3 regions of the Candidatus Brocadia sinica JPN1 genome follow, and region 2 is predicted to be linked to each of the others. Evidence: riboswitches for the same ligand, from Rfam matches in the RefSeq annotation. Region 2 holds a riboswitch; each other region holds the start of a gene.
What was found. Region 2 has a riboswitch for cyclic di-GMP ahead of BROSI_RS01110 (hypothetical protein). Riboswitches for the same ligand answer to the same signal wherever they lie in the genome.
Positions count from the first base shown of each region.

Region 1: it holds a riboswitch for cyclic di-GMP, as region 2 does, so the genes downstream of both, BROSI_RS00045 (hypothetical protein) here and BROSI_RS01110 (hypothetical protein) in region 2, are expected to answer to the same signal.
Region 3: it holds a riboswitch for cyclic di-GMP, as region 2 does, so the genes downstream of both, BROSI_RS03200 (caspase family protein) here and BROSI_RS01110 (hypothetical protein) in region 2, are expected to answer to the same signal.

Region 1 is NZ_BAFN01000001.1:12,180-14,453, reverse strand. It holds gene BROSI_RS00050 (FG-GAP-like repeat-containing protein) at 1-225, shown strand, start outside; cyclic di-GMP riboswitch class I at 679-790, shown strand; gene BROSI_RS00045 (hypothetical protein) at 1,043-2,274, shown strand, end outside.
Region 2 is NZ_BAFN01000001.1:244,883-247,156, forward strand. It holds gene BROSI_RS01100 (DUF2905 domain-containing protein) at 1-154, shown strand, start outside; gene BROSI_RS01105 (hypothetical protein) at 363-698, opposite strand; gene BROSI_RS01110 (hypothetical protein) at 646-1,392, opposite strand; cyclic di-GMP riboswitch class I at 1,542-1,647, opposite strand; gene BROSI_RS01115 (UbiA-like polyprenyltransferase) at 1,934-2,274, opposite strand, start outside.
Region 3 is NZ_BAFN01000001.1:704,171-706,444, reverse strand. It holds gene BROSI_RS03205 (MgtC/SapB family protein) at 83-784, opposite strand; cyclic di-GMP riboswitch class I at 1,218-1,336, shown strand; gene BROSI_RS03200 (caspase family protein) at 1,388-2,274, shown strand, end outside.

The DNA of each region.
Region 1 (2,274 bases), 230 kb from region 2:
TACAACAAGGCTACAGGGAAACAGATGCTCTATGTAAATGGGCAGCTGGCCAATACTCGAACCCATCCGGCGGGGAATACGGTTGTGCCATTGACATTGTATTCCAACATGAGAATAGGGCATACAGGGTTTAATGGTTATTTTAATGGTACGATTGATGATGTTAGAATTTACAAACGTGCCTTGACCGACCAGGAAGTGCAGGATTTGTATAATGCCCTGTAGTAGAGTGTTACCTTTAAAAACTTTTTTGTAAGTTTTATTCATAGAAAACCGTTAACACCAAGGCATGAAATCAGAAATTCAAAACAATTTCAAATAGGCAGTTCAATTGAAGCTGGTGAAGTTTATATCGATGAACAAATAAAAAAGGGTTTTGTGTGACATGGCACATAAGTGCGACGTCACACTTGTGTGCCATGTCACACTTTTCCTTTGCCTTAGCAACGGACGATTCTGCTTTATGGTATCTTATAATAGACTGCATCCAAATGGTTTATGATAAATATTACACGATAAACATTTTGGTCTTGTTTGTGGCATTCTTTTTGACAATTAAAAGTATGCTTGGTTGATGCCTTCTAAGTCATTTTTTACAAGTTTTTTTAACCTGATCTATGGATAGAATTATTGTTGACATAATTTAACAAAAAATTAGGATTCGTACGAAAAATACCGTCCCGAAAAAGGCAAACCCTGAGTGATCAGGGGGCGCAAAGTAAAGGATCTCGTCAGCCATTTAAGCAGTTTAAACAATTTAAACCGCTCATGAGACAGCCTTACTGCCGAAGATGTATCTTAGAATATCTTTGCAGTAAGGCCTTTTTTTTGGCATTTTAAAATTTAATTGTATAAGAATTCTCATTTTATTTGAGCGGGTTACAGGGTAGCATGGACTTTGTCGTAAGCGCTCAATCGAACGACAAACTTTGTTTGTCCATGTTTAACTTAAGAAAGGGGGGTGCATCAAAAAAATCAATTTGTAAATAGTAATTTTGGAGCGTACTTTGTTTTTTAATTTAAAGAAGAGAAGGAGGAGAATATGCGTAAAATATGTAGGTTACTGTTACTATCGCAAGCTACTTTGTTATTGCCTGCACTTATTCACGTTGGAGCAAATGCTGCTGCTCCAAGGCTTGTGGAAGAAAATAAAATAGAAATGCAAAAACAAACTCATCAGCTAGAGGCTGCAAAATCGAGAACGATGGAAGAGATGCTGGCGGATAATGCAACCAAGCAACCGCTGCAGGTAAAGGAGATATCATTCCGTCCGCACGGAGATCCCCAAAAATACGAGGAAATGAAGAAACAGGCGCAAGATAAGACAAAAGCTCCTCAGGGTCGTCCAGAAGCAAAGGGCCCTTTGGCGCCACCGATTATTATGGGGATTAATTTCAATGGAGTTAACCAAACGGCAGCGGGAGGGTGGTATCCACCTGATACCCATGGGGCAGTAGGAAAACAACATTTTGTTGAGGTAACAAATTCTAATGTTAGTATCTACAGGAAATCAGATCAGGTTTTGCAAAGCAGTGTCTCAATGAACGCTTTTTTTGGATATTTCGAAGAAGCTCTTTTTGATCCTCGATGCGTTCATGATAAAGATTGGAATCGTTTTATAATTACCGCAGAGTCGTTTCCAGAAATAGATGGCGATCAATGGCATTTTATTGCAATTTCCAAGAACTGGAATGCCTTTAGCGGATGGTATATTTATGCTTTCAATGTGGGAGCTATTTACGGTGGCGCTTTTTGGGACTATCCTCAACTTGGCATGGATCAGGATGCGTTAATTATTACGGCAAATCTTTTTGATCCTTTTTATATTGGATCAGCTTTGTTCACTATGTCAAAGGCTCGCGCATACAACGGATTAGGTCTTGGTGTCCCATTTTGGGGAGGCCTTATGGGAACCATTGCACCACCTATAGTGCGCGACCAGAATGAGTGGGCGACTTTAGCAGTTGCAGATCCATTTACCGATAATACGGGATTATACCTTTATTACTTGGAAAATGCGGAAAATCCAGCATTCGCTGCTCTGTTGGGACCGTATTATCTGGATGTGCCAGATTTCTTCATACCACCTAGCGCCACCCAACCCGGTACTGCTAGTGTGCTTGACACCCTGGATTGCCGTTTTGTTAATGCAGGCACCCAGATCGGTAATAATCTCTATCAAGTCCACACAGTTAACTTGGGCGGACTTCCCACACCCGTGTGGTATCTGATCGATTGGTGGTTTGGCACGCTTACCGTAGCCGATTCCTTCTT
Region 2 (2,274 bases):
GTTTGTAATCGGGGGTAAGATCCCCTTTATAGGCAGACTTCCTGGCGACATTGCCATCCAAAAGAAAAACTTTAGTTTCTACTTTCCCATCACCACCTGCATCATCATCAGTATCATCTTTTCCCTGATCATGTGGTTATTGAGCAGAAGATAAAACAGACGAGGAGTTAGAATTCAGACTGCAAAAAGGAGAATAAATACATACAGTTAAATTGGTCCTTCATTTTTTGGAATTTCCGGCTATATAAACCTTTCCATAAGCTTTCCCCTCCCCTGGTATTGATGTATCAGGGGAGGGGGTTGAACTTTAACCAAACCTCTCTGCATGTTTTGGCCTTTGTAATTGGACACTGCATCAGTTCTCATGGAGTATAGTGTCCACCGGTGCTGAGATTATTATTAGAGCCATCAGTCCTAGTACCCCCACACACAATCATCTGCGTGCCCGTCCACACCGCAGTGTGCCAGTATCGGGCAGTGGGGGCTGCCCCCGTAGGCATTGCAGACCAGGTGTTGAGCGCATAGGGTAGGGGGGGCTCCTGCTGCAATTTCAGGAAACGACAGGTAAATGCCTCACCTTCCACCTCAGGGGCAAACCGCTCACCCATCCGTACCCACCACTCATCAAACCCTTTCTTTTTCCACTCAACAACGGCTACCTTTACTCGATCTGACCCTTTCCTCAATACCTCCATCACATAAAACCTCTCCCCATACTCCTGTAATGCGCTTACACGACGCAACGGTATATCCTGTTCCTCCCCTCCAAAAAGCCTCAGCCAACTTTCCAATCGCCTCCTGCCACTCATCCTCTGACAGTTCCAGGACGTCTCCACTCCTGTTCTCCGTTGCCTCTTCTCCTAGATTTGTCCCTTTCCTCCATTCCACCTCACGGCATTCCCCTCCCATCCCCTTCATGTCCTCTATTCGTGTATTAAGCCTTTCCATTAACAAGGGTCTTGCCAGACACTCTGCTATCAACTGTAGATCATTACCTAGCGCCGACCATAGTTCACGTAATATCTCAGGGTTCCGGGTTGTCTCTGCCATTCGCTCCATTTCCGCCTGGAGCTGATACCCATCGACCGGCTGCTTCCAGATAACCTCCAGAGCCTTTGACATCCTCAGCGTCTCCTCCACCTTCTTTCTCAGTTCATCTTCAAATATAACCTCGCTCAGTGGTGGTTTCGGGGAGGTATTTTCCTCAGGCCATATCGTATGTTTCCAGTAGACCTCTTCTATTGACCTCTGGCATGTCACCCTCGCCTCAAAGCTCAATCCCAATGAGTCTGCCTTTACCCATCCGGACCATCCGGCTAAACATAAAACACTTAAAAGTCCTATTTTCCACCACCTGCATACTGCGACTTCCATCCATAAACGATTCATCATTTTCTCCTCTTTTTGTTATCCACAAAAATGACTTCTTTCTTGTCTACATTATCATAAATCTTACCTGATACGAAAATTGATTTCCGTATTCACCTCCCGTACTCAAAAAAAAGCCTTACTGCAAAAGACGATCTTTGGAAAAAAACGTCTTCGGCAGTAAGGCTATCTTTCTATTTTCCTGCGTTTGCAGGAAAATAGTTTAAAGACCCTTTACTTTGCGCCCCCCTGATCACTCAGGGTTTACCTTTGTCGTAACAATTTAGTAGGAGCAAAACAAACGCCAGAATATAAACACAGAAGTGGACTTTAAATTAATTATTCCATAAAACAATGTTTATTAATAACTTATAACTATAACATGACAGGTATAAATAGCAATCGATTTATCCAAAGAAAATGAAAAAAGTGTGTTGTGACACAGAAGTGTGACGTCACACAAGTGTGCCATGACACATTGATATGATATGCCATTTCCGACGTACCAGACTATTGTTTTTAACTTCCTCGTACCATTTTTACCCCCCCTTCCCTAAATCCAAACTTATCTCACAAAGATATCTAGTAAGGTTATGCCCATCAGGCCGACACTGATAATTCCATTCACGGTAAAAAAGGCTGTATTGATTTTTGATAGATCTTTTGGCCTGACGAGGGAATGTTCATAAATAAGCAAAGCGGCAACGATACATACCCCGATCGTATACAGAATACCTAAATCTGTGTATCGGGATACTGCCAGCAGCACCCCTACCATGAAAAGATGTAATACGGCAGAAAGTATTAGCGCCCCCTTAATGCCTAATTTCTTCGGAAGGGAATATAATCCCGATTTTATGTCATGTTCCACGTCCTGACAGGCATAAATAATATCGAATCCCGCCG
Region 3 (2,274 bases), 460 kb from region 2:
CATACTTTTATGGGGGAATATATCAAATGGGCTATATATTGTCAAATGTTTATTTGGTAGATAGTTAGATAATCAAAAACACTTACTCCCACCCAAGTTTACGAATCTCTTTAATCGACCTGGCAACCTCATCGCAAACTTTTGAGACCGCAGTCTCGTCTTTAAATCTCACATTGATGTTATACTGAACTTCATTTTTCACAAGGTCGCGTTCAAATTCGTAATGTTGCAATTCCATTGAATTCCTTCTTAATATTTCCACAATAGGTGTGAAATTGGGTTCGGAACCTGAGGCGCACACCTTGAGTGTTCTATAGGTATCACGTTTAATTCCGCGTTCAAAGAGAGGTCCTAACAATAGCGCAAAAAGCGTTATGAGTGTTGTAAGCATCGCAGGAGTATAACAGCTGCTTCCTATTGCCAAACCGATGCCCGCCACGACCCATAAAGATGCCGCAGTCGTCAACCCCCGCACCGTTGTTTTAAATCTCATAATTGTGCCCGCACCCAGGAAACCGATCCCGGTTACCACCTGGGCGGCAATCCTTGCAGGATCGACCCGTATGATGGAATCAGCGGCAAAAGTTTTATATCTTTGAAAGATATGCTCAGATACCACCATCATCAGGGTTACACCCACGCATACCAGAATATGGGTCCTCAATCCGGCCGGTCGTCCTCGCCGTTCCCTTTCCCACCCAATAATCCCGCCTAAAACGGCTGCTATGAGAAGTTTTCCGATAGAGTTATCAAAGGTTTCCATAAGACTCAGAAGATAAGACATATCTGCTCCTTCATTTAACAAAGAGATTTATTCAACACATAACTCATTTTAGATAAATGATTTAAGTATTTGACAAAAAGTATAACCCAGCCTATAATTAATGTCAAATGTTTATTATCTTCCCACCAAAAGTAAAAATAAAGTTTAGACTTTTTTCTCAAATACTGAAAGGCACGAAGAAGCCTGGGCCGCATCGAATCTGAAAGAAAGACTGTCTTCCGCGTGAATTATACCGGTTGTGTGTCATGACACATACATGTGACGATACACTTGTGTGGCATGTTGCATTTTTTGCGCATTATATCCATTGCCATTCATGTTTTGTTCTTCGTTCGTAAGTGATTAAAATACAAATCACAATGAAATAATTTTTAAAATTTTTTTTGCCTGTTGTAAAATGGTTTCTATTTTGCCAATGACTCTTTAGCAAGCATTTTGATAAGGGTAAACCCTGAGTGATCGGGGGGCGCAAAGTAGTGGATCTTTAAGCCTGTACGGACGGGGTTTTAAAAAACCGGTTTTTGCGGGAATAAAGACAGCCTTACTGCCGGAATGAATATCTCTGTAGTAAGGCTTTTTTATTTGCAGGAAAGGGGGAACCGTATGGGAAAAATAATTTTTGTCCATGGAATTGGGGATTCAAAGTCTGATTACTGGCATGAATGGCGTGAGAGAGTTGCTAATGCAATCGGGACAAACAAATTTGACCCTAACCGTGACTATCATGGTGTATGGTGGGAAGGCATTATGGATGATTATTCAGGGGGAGGAGAACCCGGAAAAAGATCATTGAAAGCGCCCTCGTTAACAGACAAGGCATCGAAACTCAAGGATGAAATAAATACGACAATTCACCGGGAACTCTTACGATGGTGCAAAGGGAAAGGAAAAACTCTCGATCGAAGTATGGAGCGAGGATTCATTGGCGATTACCTTGGCGATTTTGGATATTATTTACTTGATGCAGCTTTAGCAGATAAAGTCCAAAAACAGCTTCGGGACAAACTTATCGAATTGTCACAACAGGATACTGAACTCCACATTATCTGTCATAGCTGGGGAACAGTAGTAACGTACGATGTCTTAAGCAGGTGGGACAAATGTCCAAAGATTTCGTCACTGATTACCATTGGCAGCCCTCTGTGGATACCCGTTGTCAGAATTGAACGGCGAAAATATCCGGAGAAGACGATGCGGTGGACGAATGTCGATAATGAGGGAAACGGATTCTGGGAATGGTTTAATGGCGATCCTATTGGCGGTTACTTAAATATTTACGATGATCATGACCGCTTTAAAAACATGAATATCCATAGTAAGACTGGTCACCTTGCGGTGGGGTATCTAGGGGATGACGAAATGACCGGGATCCTGCTGACATCCTTGAGGGTAACAATCCCACCAGGGGTTGCAGAGAGGGCGTTAGAGCCGAGAAAACCAAAGAAAAAGGCATTACTGATTGCCATTAACGAATATCCGTTCCCTATTCC